DNA from 2 places in the Clostridium sp. LBM24168 genome. Region 1 is predicted to be linked to the other one. Evidence: predicted binding sites of a transcription regulator. Region 1 holds the regulator's gene; the other holds the start of a gene.
The links. The regulator HrcA, encoded in region 1, represses chaperone genes, less so after heat shock. The targets are predictions, from matches to a motif close to TGTTAGCACTCNNNNNNNNNGAGTGCTAACA.

Region 1 (7,682 bases):
AAGCATCCATTTTGTCTTCTACAGATTTCTTATCCTCTGCAGATACTTTATCACCAAGATCCTTTAATGTCTTTTCAGTTTGGTAAAGCGCCTGATCCGCATTGTTTTTGATTTCTATAGATTCTTTTCTCTTTTTATCCTGCTCGCCAAATTTTTCTGCATCCTTAACAGCTTTATCTATTTCATCATCACTCAAATTAGTAGAAGCAGTAATTGTTATATTTGCTTCCTTTCCAGTTCCTTTATCTTTAGCAGATACATTTACAATGCCATTTGCATCTATATCAAATGTAACTTCTATTTGAGGAATTCCTCTTGGAGCTGGTGCTATACCTGAAAGCGTGAATCTTCCAAGAGTTTTATTGTCGGCGGCCATCTGTCTTTCACCCTGAACTACATGAATTTCAACAGAAGTCTGACCATCTGCCGCCGTTGAAAACACCTGGCTCTTCTTAGTCGGTATCGTAGTATTTCTTTCAATAAGCGGAGTAGCAACTCCTCCTAAAGTTTCAATACCAAGTGTAAGAGGTGTAACATCAAGCAACAATACATCTTTTACATCTCCTGTTAGAACTCCTGCCTGGATAGCTGCACCTACAGCTACACATTCATCAGGATTTACTCCCTTTGATGGTTCTTTTCCTGTAAAATTCTTAACAGCTTCCTGAACTGCAGGAATTCTTGTAGAACCACCAACTAATATAATCTTGTTTATATCATTTATTGTAAGTCCAGCATCGCTTAATGCCTTCTTCATAGGTTCTATTGTCCTCTGAACCAAATCTTGAGTCAGTTCATTGAATTTTGCCCTTGTCAGATTCATATCTATGTGCTTTGGACCCGTAGCATCTGCTGTAATAAAAGGAAGATTTATATTTGTTTGCATAGATGATGATAATTCAATTTTAGCTTTCTCAGCCGCTTCCTTCAACCTTTGAAGTGACATCTTGTCATTTCTCAAATCTATTCCATTTTCAGCTTTGAATGTATCTGCTATATAATCTATTATCTTCTGATCAAAATCATCACCGCCTAGACGTGTATCTCCATTTGTTGCTTTAACTTCAAATACCCCATCTCCAAGTTCAAGTATGGATACATCAAAAGTACCACCGCCAAGGTCATAAACAAATATCTTCTGACTCGTTTCAGTTTTATCAAGTCCATATGCAAGAGAAGCTGCTGTAGGTTCATTTATTATTCTTCTTACATTAAGTCCTGCAATTTTACCTGCGTCTTTGGTTGCTTGTCTTTGGCTGTCATTAAAATATGCTGGTACTGTTATAACCGCTTCAGTAACAGGTTCTCCCAAATATGCCTCTGCATCAGATTTTATTTTTTGAAGTATCATTGCAGATATCTCCTGCGGTGTATACTGTTTTCCATCTATATCTACCTTATGGTCTGTTCCCATTTGTCTCTTTATTGACATTATTGTCTTATCAGGATTTGTTATTGCCTGCCTTTTTGCCACCTGTCCTACAAGTCTTTCTCCATTTGCCTGAAATGAAACAACGGATGGAGTTGTTCTTGCCCCTTCCGAGTTTGCTATAACTACAGGATCTCCACCTTCCATAACGGCAACACAGGAATTTGTTGTACCTAAATCAATACCTATTATTTTTGACATGTTAACTTACCTCCTAAATTGACTAACTTCAAAATTCCCTTAATAAATTATTTATATTTTGTATTAATTTGCAACTTTAACCATGCTGTATCTTATTACCTTATCTCCCTTTTTATATCCTTTCTGAAATACTTCTACGATGGAATTTTTATCATATTTTTCATCTTCTATATGCATAACTGCATTATGTAGATGCGGATCAAATCCACTATCCACTGGAATTTCTTCAACATCCAATTTCCTTAAAGCATCATTAAATTGTTTCATTGTCATTTCTATACCCTTTTTCAGATCTTCCGCATTTCCTTCTATTGAAACAGCCCTTTCCAAATTATCAAGTACCGGAAGTACTTCCTTAAGTACATCCTCACAAACATCAGTATATATCTTTTCTTTTTCTTTGGCTGTTCTTTTCCTAAAATTATCATACTCTGCAACTGTTCTTGATAATCTGTCTTTTAGAGTTTCAAATTCACTCTTAATCTTATTATTTTCATCTTTTAAATTTTTGTTCTTATCTTTTAAACTTTTTATTAGTTTTTGATCTTCTATACTTTGGATATTAGCTGATTTTTTCTTACTATCATTATTTTCTTCATTACTTCCTTCTTCATTGTATTCCTCATACTCTTCAGAAACTCCTACTTCCTCATTACATTCAGACTTATCTAAATCTTTTTCTGAATTTTTTTCCAAGTTTTCATCTTCTTCAATATTATTGGCCTTAATATCATCCTTCTTTTTAAACATCTGATTGTTTCCTCCAATCTCAATTTAATATTTATATTAAAGGCAGGCCTACATAGAATTCAATCATCATCAAAATAAGTATTAGTCAAAATATAATTCAATTCCCTAACTACATTTGACAATACAGATATGACTTTTGAATAAGGCATTCTTGTAGGGCCTATCAATCCAATCTTTCCTATAGGCTTACTGCCTAAATTATAAACTGTTGATACAACACTACAGTCTTCTGCCCCTTCTATATAATTTTCACTGCCAATCTTCACTGAAATATTTGATGAATCATTTAAAAGTTCATTGACCTTATCTTTATTATCAAGCATTGATAAAAACTCTCTTGCTTTTTCAACATCCTTGTATTCCGGATAATTAAATATATTTACAGTACCTTGCATATATATATCAGAATTATCTGCGCTTCTCAGATTTTCGTATAGCACAGGAATTATTGCATTAAATATATCTTCGTAGCCTTTTAAATCATTTTTTATATTATTTATTACCTCTAAATTTATTTGTTCACTGTTTAGCCCTCTCAGTCTATTGTTGAGAAGATTGCTAAGCTTTGTAAGGACTTTATCAGAGACATTTTTTTTAACTTTTATTACATTATTTTTTATAACACCACTGTCTGTAACCAATACTAACAGTATATTATTGTTGAACTCCATATTTATAAGCTGCATATGTTTTATATAACTCCTACTTACAGATGGCGTTCTTACTATGCATGTAAGTTTAGTCAATTCAGCCAGCAGAAGAGTTGCCTGTCTTATTGCCCTATCCATCTCAAAAATTGCACTGTCTAAAATTTGTCTTTTTATTTCGTACATTTCCTCTTCGCTAAGATTTGGTATTTGCATTAATTTATCAACATAAAGCCTATACCCCTTATTTGACGGCTTCCTTCCTGAAGAACTGTGAAGTTGCTCTAAGTACCCCATATCTTCAAGATCAGCCATCTCATTTCTTATAGTAGCTGAACTTATTCCCAGATTATACTTTTTAGCTATGGTCCTGGATCCCACAGGCTCCGCAGTTTTTATATAATCATTTATTATTGCCTGAAGTATTTTTATTTTTCTTTCATCCATTTCCATATCATCACCTTTTTATTAGCACTCGCTATCGTTGAGTGCTAACTACCATGATTAAAAAATATCACTGATATTTTTTTTTGTCAACTATATACAATGTGTATTATATAGACAGATTTCACAATATATTAAATTTAAACAAATATTTATAGAAAATACTCAAGTTTCCTTTTGATATCTACATCATTTATCTATGAAGTCAAAATAAACTCACACATAACACTATTTGATACCTGTATTCCCCTTCTACTCAAGTACAACCTATCTCCTTCTCTAATTAATGTTCCAAATTTTATATGCTTATTTATAACATTTTTATATATGGAATATATGTCTACTTTGAACCTCAGTTCAAATTCAGATATGGATATTCCACTAAGCTTCCTAAGCCCCATAAATATAAATTCTTCCATATCATCTTCTATGGAATTTTTATGAAGATCATATTTAATAAATTTATTTTTTTCTGCTTCTTTTATATATTGTTCTATATTCCTTGATTTTCTATACCTGTACCCATTTAAATATGAACAGGCACCTAACCCACATCCAATATACTCTTGAAGATTCCAGTATGTTAAATTGTGGACACACTTGAATCCCTTCTTTGAAAAATTTGAGATCTCGTATTGTTCATATCCCTTTGAATTCAAAAAATCTAGGGCAAAATCATACATTCTCCTTTCTTTATCCTCATTTGGGAGCTCAATATATCCTCTCCTGTACATATTATAAAATGGAGTATTTGGTTCAATTATAAGACTATAGCAGGATATATGCTCTGGTTGCAATTTCACTACATTTTTTAGAGTTTCTTCCCAATCTGAAACCTCTTGACCAGGAATCCCAAACATCAAGTCCACATTTATATTTAAAAATTCAAGTTTTCTAGCACGATTATATCCTTCTATAAACTCTTCCACAGTATGTATTCTTCCCAGATTTTTAAGTATATGATTCTGCCATGCCTGGAGGCCAATGCTCAATCTGTTAACTCCTATTTTCTTTAAAAATCTTAATTTTTCTTCTGTAAGACTTCCTGGATTTCCTTCTACAGTGAATTCCATATTTTCAATAGTTTTAAGATTTACTATAGAACCATATATATTTCTCCATGAACTTATATTCATATAAGTAGGTGTACCACCTCCTATAAATATACTTTTTATTTTCATCTTTGACAAATTGCTTATATCTTTAGCAAGAGCCATGGAGTATTTTGACATTAATCCTTCAATTCCACTAAAGGATGTGAAATCACAATACAGACATTTTTTGCAGCAAAAGGGCATGTGTACATATAGTGATATGCCCTTTTTTAAATTGGTTCCATATTTATATAGTTCCATTAAAACATCACTAATCCTCCGTCTTTAAAATAGCCATAAAAGCTTCCTGTGGTATTTCAACAGAGCCTACCTGTCTCATTCTTTTTTTGCCCTCTTTCTGCTTTTCAAGCAATTTCTTCTTTCTGGATATATCTCCTCCATAACATTTTGCAAGAACATCTTTTCTCATAGCCTTGACTGTTTCTCTCGCTATAATCTTTCCACCAACAGCTGCCTGAATAGGTATTTCAAACAGCTGTCTTGGAATTATTTCTTTCAATTTTCCTGCTGTATATTTTCCTCTTTCATATGCCCTTTCTTCAGGAACAATCATTGACAGGGCATCCACTATATCTCCATTTAGCAGTATATCCAGTTTCACAAGCTTTGCTTCACTATAACCTTTCAATTCATAGTCAAAAGATGCATATCCTCTTGTTCTTGACTTTAGAGCATCAAAAAAATCATATATTATTTCATTAAGTGGTATATCATAATTTAAACATACTCTCGTAGTTTCAATATACTGCATATCCCTAAATGTACCTCTTCTATCCTGTGCAAGTTTCATAACGGCACCTACATAATCTGAAGGAGTTATTATTGAAGCTTTTACTATAGGTTCTTCCATATATTTTATTTCAGATAGTTCAGGCATATTAGTTGGGTTGGTAAGTTCTAAGATAGTACCATCAGTTTTCATTATTTTATATATAACTGAAGGTGCTGTGGTTATAATATCTAAATTAAACTCCCTTTCTATTCTCTCCTGAATAACATCCATATGTAAAAGTCCCAAGAATCCACATCTAAATCCAAATCCCAATGCTATAGAAGTTTCAGGCTCAAAAGAAAGAGCTGCATCATTAACCTGAAGTTTTTCAAGTGCATCTTTCAACTCTCCATATTTTGCTCCATCTACAGGATAAATACCACTAAATACCATTGGTACGGCAGGTCTATATCCTTCAAGGGGTTTTTCTGCCAATCTGTCATTTTCAGTTACAGTATCACCTACCCTAGCATCTCTTACATTTTTTATCGAAGCAGTAAAATACCCTACATCTCCTGCTTTTAATCCGTCATTTGGCATAAAACCCGGCACAAATACCCCTGTTTCAGTTACCTCATATATTTTATTTGTAGCCATAAGTTTTATAGTCATTCCAGGCTTTATTTCTCCCTCTTTTACCCGTATGTGGCAAACTACTCCTCTATAGCTATCATAATTCGAATCAAATATAAGCGCTCTAAGCGGTGCAGACTCGTCGCCTTCTGGAGATGGGACTTTTTCTACTATGGCATCAAGTACATCTTCTATATTAAGTCCTGTCTTTGCAGAAACCATAGGTGCATCCTGTGCTTCTATTCCAATAACATCTTCTATTTCATCCTTTATTTCATTTGGTCTGGCACTTGGAAGATCTATTTTATTTATCACGGGAACTATCTCCAAATCATGATCCAAAGCTAAATAACAATTTGCAAGTGTCTGAGCTTGTATACCCTGAGTTGCATCTACTACAAGTACAGCCCCCTCACATGCCGCTAAACTCCTTGATACCTCATAATTAAAATCCACATGTCCTGGAGTATCTATTAGATTCAATATATACTCTTCATTTTCAGATTTTTTATATATCAACCTTACAGCCTGTGATTTTATAGTTATTCCTCTTTCTCTTTCAAGTTCCATATTATCAAGTACCTGTGATTCCATTTCTCTTTTTGTAAGAGTTCCTGTCTTTTCAATAAGCCTATCTGCAAGTGTGGATTTCCCATGATCTATATGCGCAACTATAGAAAAATTTCTAATATATTTTTGCCTTTCACTCTGCATATTAATAACCTCCATTACTGGTCACTACATAAATTAAAAGATTTGCATATTTTGCAAATCTTTATATATAAAATCTATTATTGCTATAGTAAATTATAGCATAACACATATTTACTGAAAAGACTATTATCAGACCAATCTTCAGTATTTTAATACAATAACACTATAGAAATTAATGTCCTATATTTGCTTTAATTTCATAAAATGTTTTTTCTACACTGTCAGCTGCTGCATCTACTTTATATCTTATATTCTCTCCAACGTTCGTTATTGTTCCTAATAAATTTTCCTTAAAATTATAAATTGTATTTCCATTCATATTAACAAAATAATTTTGAGTTTCAATTTTGAAATCAAAAGGAGAAAAACTACAATTTATACTAAAATCAGATCTATCTTTAACAAACTTCGGCATACTGGCATTTACAATAACTATACCCGTTAGAATCAGTATAATGCAACATATAACCACTGATTTAAATGCCCTTCTACTCATAAAACCACCCTCAAAACAAAAAATTTCTATTATTAAGGATAAACAATTTTACATATTTTATTCAATAAATGAATTTATCTCTTCTAAATTGAGTTCTGGTTGTAATGCCATATTTACCGCACTTGCAAGTATTTTTGATATTGATTCTATGACTATATCAACATCTTTCGGAGTGACCATAATATTTTCAGAATATGGATTCAATACTTCGAGTATTAATTTTCTCTTTTCTTCCTTATCTATGGACTTTAACATCCTATAAAATTCTTCCCCCCTCTTTGACTTAGATATCATATCATTTAAAACCAGATCAATGGTATCATTTGCCATAGTTGCAGCATCTACTACAGTTGGGACTCCTACTGCTATTACTGGGATCCCCAGTGTCTTCTCACTTAATTCCATTCTCCTGTTTGCAACTCCCGATCCAGGAGATATTCCAGTATTACTTATTTGAATAGTACTATTAACCCTTTCAACCTTCCTAGAAGCCAATGCATCTATACATATTATAAGATTGGGTCTGATTTTATCAACAATT
Region 2 (7,682 bases), 1.2 Mb from region 1:
GGATGGTGTTTTGGACAGTACAGCAGCTTTAAATCTTAAATCAATACCAGAGTCAATTGCGATTATAGGTGGTGGAGTAATTGGAATTGAGTTTGCAACACTATTTAGTGAACTTGGAAGCAAGGTAACAATTTTGGAAATGCTGCCATTTGTTCTTCCTCCTATAGACAGACAGATCTCGGATATAATCTCGAAGAAGCTGTCAGCGAAAGGTGTCAGTATAAATACAGGATGTAGGGTTACTGAAATAAAAAATAATGCTGGAAGTTTCGAGGTTAGTTTTACAAGACAGAATGATAACTTGAATGTACAGGCGGACAAAGTCCTTGTAGCTATTGGAAGGCGTCCTAATCTAAAAGGGCTTGAGGCAGAAAAAATTGGAATCAGGACTGAGAAAGGACATGTATGTGTAGATGATCAGATGAGGACGAACATTAGAAATATATATGCAATAGGTGACTGTACAGGGAAAAATATGCTTGCCCATGTTGCTTCAGAGCAGGGAGTTGTAGCTGCTGAAAATATATCAGGAGAGTCCGTCACTATGGATTATAAAACTGTACCTGCTTGTGTCTATACAAAACCAGAAATAGCCTCTGTTGGAATTACCGAGGAGAAAGCAAAGGAAAGTGGAGTAGATTATAAAATTGGTATTTTCCCTATTTCTGCTAATGGAAAAGCAATGATATCAGGTGATACTGATGGAATTGTAAAAATAATTGCAGATAAAGAAACAGAAGAAATACTTGGTGTTCATATTCTTGCACCTAGAGCTACGGATCTTATAACTGAAGGGGCACTTGCTTTGAAACTTGAAGCTACTGTAGAGGAGATAATTACTACGGTACATGCTCATCCTACAATAGGAGAAGCTTTCAAAGAGGCTGCACTGGCTGTGGAAAAGCGATCACTTAATATGGTAAATTAAATTTTAATTTAAAATATACTAAGCCCTGCTTAATTTTGTTGGGGCTTAGTATATTTTTAATATAGGAGGTATAGGATATGAAGATAGTGTGTCTAGGGGATAGTGTTACTTATGGATATAGATTAAAAAGGAGTGAAGTGTGGACTTCTCTTCTAGAAAAAAAATTAAAAGTTGAGGTTGTAAACAAAGGAATATCAGGTGATACTTCGGCGGGTATGCTTTCGAGAGTGTATAGGGATGTTATTTTAGAAAATCCAACTTATTCAATAATTATGGGAGGAACAAATGATTTTGTATGGAAACTTCCTGTGCAGCAGGTCATGGCAAATATTACATCAATAATTTTTCAAATCATGTATAATAATATAATACCTATAATAGGGCTTCCCATACCTATATGCACTGAAACAGCAAAAAAAAATTGGGGAAATATAACTGATTTTGACAATATGAATTTTGATATAAAAGAGCTTTCCTATTATCTAAAAAAATTTTCATTAAATTATAACATAAGAATTCTAGATTTTTTTTCCTTGTTCCTAAAGAAAAATGGAGGAGGGGACAAAAAATACTATATGGACGGTGTTCATTTAAATCCAGAGGGAAACAGGAAAATGACCGACATAATTTTCATATTGAATCAAAGTGAGTTATAATATAAATAATTACATAGTGTTAATAGTGGTTGAAAGGAAGTTTAAGTTTGATGAATATATTCGTATATAGTTATAGAAAAGATGAAGAAGAGTACTTTGCCAAATTCAGTAAAAAATATAATGTTGGAATAGAATTCTGTAAAGAAACACTGAATATGGACAATGCAAATCTTGCAAAAGGATTTGAATGTATCAGTATTATTTCAAGTCCTGTTCCTGGAAGAGTAATTGAAAAACTTAATAAAGTAGGAGTAAAGTTCATATCTACAAGGACAATAGGATATGACCACATAGATATGAAAAAAGTAAAAGAATTGGGGATGCAGGCAGGAAATGTAACCTATTCTCCAAGTAGTGTAGCCGATTATGCAATTATGCTGATGTTTATGATATTGCGAAAAATGAAGCTTATACTGGGTCGAAGCAGTATGCAGGATTATTCCCTTAAGGGATTTAGGGGAAGAGAAATGGGGAATATGACTGTAGGTGTTATTGGAACAGGAAAAATTGGAAGAACTGTAATAAAGCATTTGTCTGGATTTGGATGCAAATTTTTGGCCTATGACTTATATGAGAACAAGGAAGTAAAACAATATGCAGAATATGTTTCCTTAAAGGAACTTTTTATGAATAGCGATATTATTACACTCCATGTACCTGCATCAAAGAATAATCGTCACATGATAAATAGGGAATCTATTTCCCTTATGAAAAAGGGTGTGATTGTTGTAAATACCGCAAGAGGATTACTTATTGATACCGATGATCTTATAGATGGAATTCAGAATAAAAAAATAGGAGGGGCAGCACTGGATGTAATTGAAAATGAAGAAAGCATTTATTATAGTGATATGAAAGGTGAAATTATTAATAATAGAGAACTTGCAATTCTGCAGTCTATGCCTAATGTTATTATTACACCACATACTGCTTTTTATACGGATCAAGCTGTATCGGATATGGTAGAACATTCAATTTTAAGCTGTATTTTATTTATGGAGGGAAAAGAAAATCCATGGGAAATTTCTAGATGAAAGATATAAAGATTCTATCCAATATTGACGATAATTAGTCAGCTTATAGTTTAAAGGAGTGAATTTGGAATGAATTTGACAAAAAAAGCGGTAATATCTATCTTTATGATTGTCATGATACCCATGATAATTTTCTCGGTGTTTGCTTTTAAAGAGGTTTCGGTGTCGATAATTTCAATAATGCTTGTTATAGGAATTGTTTCCAGTATAGTAGGGTCTATTCTATTTTCAAAGAAATTTTTGGCAGTAAATCAGGTGGAGCAGGATTTTAATGAAATAGCCGAGAATCATTTGAAAGATGTTATAACTAATGGAACAACATTAGTAAACAGGATAGGTGAAGAAGTAAAGGGCATAAAATCTTTTATCGGTGAACTGGAAGAAAATCTGAATGAATCCACTGGAGCAATAGAAAATGTATCCGCAAGTTTAGAGGAAAATTCAGCATCTGCAGAAGAAATAGCAGCATCTTCAGGTGAGATGGGCAATGCAGTAAAAGATATAGCAAACAAGGCAAAAGAAGGTGCCAAATTCGCTGAAGAATTTTCTGAAGAGGGAAAGAAACTTCAGAAATCAACTAAAGAATCACGAACTAGATCAAGTGATATCTACATAAAGATAAGAAAGGACATAGAAAGTGCAATAGAAGACAGTAAGTCTGTAAATGAAATAAATAAACTTACAGAAGCAATAATTGATATAACCGAACAGACTAATTTATTGGCTTTAAATGCATCCATAGAAGCTGCAAGAGCAGGTGAGGCCGGAAGAGGATTTTCAGTAGTGGCGGATGAAGTAAAGGAACTTGCAAAACAATCTGGTGAAACGGCAGGAAATATAAAGACAATAGTTGATTCGGTAGTAGATTCTGTAAAAAGGCTGGTAGATGGTTCTAAAAGTGCATTAAATTATATATCTACAGAAGTTACACAGGATTACGATAAATTTGAAGGAGCATCCTCAAAATATTTAGAAGATGCTGGTACAATAAATGGATTTATGAATAATTTCAGTGCTTCATCTGAGGAATTGAAGGTTTTTATTGAAGGAATAGTAAAAGTTATAAATGAAATGGCACAAAATTTTACAGACAGTGCAGGAAGTATGCAGGGAATATCTGAAAAGAACAACAAATTACTTAGCAGTCTGAATAATATTAAAGATAAGCTGGAGGAAATGAGTAAAACAAGAGAGGAAATGATACAACTTACTGAAAAAGACAGAGAATAGTCTTGACAAAGAAAAAATAATTGCTAAAATAAAATTAGCACTCAATTATATGAAGTGCTAACAGAAATGATAATAAATAAACCATGCTGACCCAAAAAGACAAGCGTGGTTTTATTATATTTATTATATTGAAAGGAAATGATAGAATGGCTACAAAACAATTTAAAGCAGAATCGAAAAGGCTGCTTGACTTAATGATTAATTCTATTTACACAAACAAGGAGATATTCCTAAGAGAGCTCATATCAAATGCAAGTGATGCAATTGATAAAAGTTATTATCGCTCACTTGTAGATGAAAATGTAAATTTTAACAAAGATGATTTCTACATTAGAATTACAGTTGATAAAGACAATAGGACATTTACCATTACAGATACGGGAATAGGCATGACAAAGGATGAACTTGAAAACAATCTTGGAACCATTGCAAAAAGTGGATCACTGACCTTTAAAAATGAGAATGAAATAAAAGATGGAGTAGATATAATAGGACAATTTGGAGTTGGATTCTATTCTGCTTTTATGGTATCTGATACAGTAACCGTGAAGAGCCGTTCAATCGATTCAGATATGGCATATAAATGGGAATCGAGAGGTGTGGAAGGCTATGATATAGAAACTTGTGAAAAGGAAAATATAGGTACTGAAATTACGTTAAAAATCAAGGAAAATACTGAAGATGAAAAATATGATGAATTTTTGGATCAATATAAAATTCAATCATTGGTAAAAAAATATTCCGATTTTATAAAATATCCTATAAAGATGATGGTAAAAAAGAGCAGGCCAAAAAAAGATAATGACAAGGAATATGAAGATTATTTTGAGGATGAAACCTTAAACAGCATGGTTCCCATCTGGAGAAAAAACAAGAATGAGCTCAAGTCTGAAGATTATGAGCAGTTCTACAAGGATAAACATTTTGGATATGAGAAACCGCTTAGGGTTATACACTCCAAAGTGGAAGGTATGGTTAGTTATACTACATTGCTTTTTATTCCTGCAAAAGCGCCTTATGATTTTTATACAAAGGAATTTGAAAAAGGATTGGAGTTGTATTCCAATGGAGTTTTGATAATGGAAAAATGTGCAGATTTGCTGCCAGATTATTTTAGTTTTGTTCAGGGGTTGGTTGATTCAGCGGATCTTTCTCTCAATATTTCAAGGGAACTTCTCCAGCATGACAGACAACTCAAGTTTATTGCTAAGAAAATAAAAGATAAAATAAAGAGCGAGCTTCTCCTCATGATGAAAAATGACAGGGATAAATATATTGAGTTTTACAACAGCTTTGGAAAACAGCTGAAATATGGTGTTTATTCGGAATTTGGAGCCAACAAGGATGTACTTCAGGACCTGCTTATGTTCTATTCTTCTACTGAAAAGAAACTTGTAAGTTTAGATGAATATGTTTCCCGTATGAAGGAAGACCAGAAATATATATATTATGCAGCTGGTGAGAACATAGAGAAAATTGAGAAGCTTCCACAAACGGAATTAGTTAAAGACAAGAACTTTGAAATACTGTATTTTACGGATGATGTGGATGAATTTGCAATAAAAATGCTTATGAAATACAAGGAAAAAGAGTTCAAATCCGTTTCAAGCAAGGATTTAGGATTTGATTCAGATGACCAGGAAAGTAAAAAGGAAACTGAGGAAAATAAAGAATTGTTTGATTTCATGAAGGATGTTTTAAAGGACAAAGTCAAGGAGGTCAGAGCATCAAACAGATTAAAAACTCATCCTGTCTGCCTGTCAAATGAAGGAGAGCTTTCAATTGAAATGGAGAAAGTACTCAATATGATGCCTAATAATCAAAATATCAAGGCTGATAAGATCCTGGAGATAAACACAAACCATGAGATGTTCAAAGCCATCAAGAAGGCATTTTCAGAAGACAAGGAAAAATTAAAGATGTACTCTAATCTTTTGTATAATCAGGCACTTTTAATTGAAGGACTTCCTGTCGAAGATCCAGTACAGTTTGCAAATGATGTATGCTGCCTGATTAAATAACGTATTATGATGAAAAAATGAAAGCCAGAGAGGATATTATATCCATCTGGCCTTATTATTTGGTATAATTAAAATACAGGGAGGTGATTTTTTGAAAATAGGCTCACATGTTTCAATGAATGGAAAAAAGATGCTTCTGGGATCTGTTGAAGAAGCTGTTTCATATGGTGCAGATACATTTATGGTATATACGGGGGCGCCGCAGAATACTTTTAGGAAACCTCTGGAGCAGCTTAGAATTGATGAGGCAATAAAGAAGATGGATGCTCATGGAATTTCAGAAATAGTGGTGCATGCACCTTATATAATAAATATTGGAAACAGCTTAAATTCGGGTACGTTTGAACTTGGAATCAATTCTTTAAAAGATGAAATAAATAGAACTGCTGCAATGAAAAAGGCAAAGAATATAGTGCTTCATCCAGGCGCTCATGTCGGAGCGGGAATTGATACTGGTATAAAACAAATTGTAAAAGGACTCAATGAAGTCATTACAAAGGATCAAAAAGTGAATATAGCTCTGGAAACCATGGCTGGGAAAGGGTCTGAATGTGGAAGAAGTTTTGATGAAATTGCAAGGATAATAGATGGAGTAAAATATAATGAAAAGCTTTCTATATGTCTTGATACCTGTCATATAAATGATGCTGGATATGATGTTGCAAATGATTTTGATGAAGTATTAAATGAATTTGACAAGATAATTGGAATTGACAGGCTGAAGGTAATTCACCTCAATGACAGTAAAAATCCACGTGGATCTAGAAAAGACAGACATGAGATGATTGGCTTTGGGAGTATAGGATTTGATACACTGTGCTATATCGCCAATCATGCAGATTTGAAAAGTGTACCAAAGATATTGGAAACACCATATCTTTCAAATGATAAAGGAATTAAGAAACCTCCGTATAAATATGAAATTGATATGCTCAAGGCTGGAACATTCAATGGAAATATAAAGAATGACATATTCAAAAAGTAAGTGGAGGTAATAACAATGAAAAAGATTATAACTGTAATTACACTGGTATATTTGATTGTAGGAGTTTCAGGATCGGTATATGCTGAGGGAGATTATTCTGTAAGCAGGATATATGGAAAAGACAGATATGAAACTTCGGAAAATATAGCATATCAATTCAGCAGTGAAAAACTGGAGAATGTAATTGTAGCCAGTGGAAATGATTTCCCTGATGCATTGTCAGGCTCCCTGTTGTCAAAAAAACTTAAGGCACCTATCCTTCTTGTTGGAAAGGATACAGCCTCAAAGGAAAGTGTCATGAGTTTTATAAAGGAGAGACTTAGCCTGGATGGCACTGTATATATATTGGGAGGGGAAGCTTTAGTAGATAAAAATTTTTATGACAGCTTAAAGGCTGTTGGGTATAAAAATGTAAGAAGATTAGGTGGAATTGACAGATTTGGAACAAATTCAATGATTGTGGATTCTATGAATGTGGAGAAAGGGACACCGTTGATTCTTGTCAATGGATTGAATTTCCCAGATGCTTTGAGCGTGTCAAGTATTGCAGCTTCAAAGTCATATCAAGTTATTATGTGCAGTTCTGAAAAATTGTATGGAACAACTAAGGATATATTAAAGAGAATACTTCCAAGCAAAATATATGTTGTAGGAGGAATGGGTGCTATAAGTAATGGACTGATTGATGAACTGAAGGCGACTCTGCCTGATTTGACAGATGATGGAATAATAAGAATAGGGGGAGAAAACAGATATGCCACGTCCTTAAACTTGTGCAGGTATTTTAATTTGGATTCCGATACTTCGATTATTGCAGGCGGCAATAAT

Region 2: a site for HrcA is predicted at 3,881-3,911, ahead of htpG (molecular chaperone HtpG). Genes of this name have one in related genera too.

What each region holds. Positions count from the first base shown of each region.
Region 1 is NZ_CP196861.1:436,206-443,887, reverse strand. Features, by position in the region: gene dnaK (molecular chaperone DnaK) at 1-1,630, opposite strand, end outside; gene grpE (nucleotide exchange factor GrpE) at 1,694-2,380, opposite strand; gene hrcA (heat-inducible transcriptional repressor HrcA) at 2,440-3,480, opposite strand; gene hemW (radical SAM family heme chaperone HemW) at 3,669-4,826, opposite strand; gene lepA (translation elongation factor 4) at 4,837-6,645, opposite strand; gene ACSVC9_RS02105 (hypothetical protein) at 6,818-7,141, opposite strand; gene gpr (GPR endopeptidase) at 7,199-7,682, opposite strand, start outside.
Region 2 is NZ_CP196861.1:1,622,767-1,630,448, reverse strand. Features, by position in the region: gene lpdA (dihydrolipoyl dehydrogenase) at 1-928, shown strand, start outside; gene ACSVC9_RS08045 (GDSL-type esterase/lipase family protein) at 1,006-1,584, shown strand; gene ACSVC9_RS08040 (D-isomer specific 2-hydroxyacid dehydrogenase family protein) at 1,635-2,618, shown strand; gene ACSVC9_RS08035 (methyl-accepting chemotaxis protein) at 2,688-3,848, shown strand; gene htpG (molecular chaperone HtpG) at 3,995-5,869, shown strand; gene ACSVC9_RS08025 (deoxyribonuclease IV) at 5,961-6,854, shown strand; gene ACSVC9_RS08020 (cell wall-binding repeat-containing protein) at 6,870-7,682, shown strand, end outside.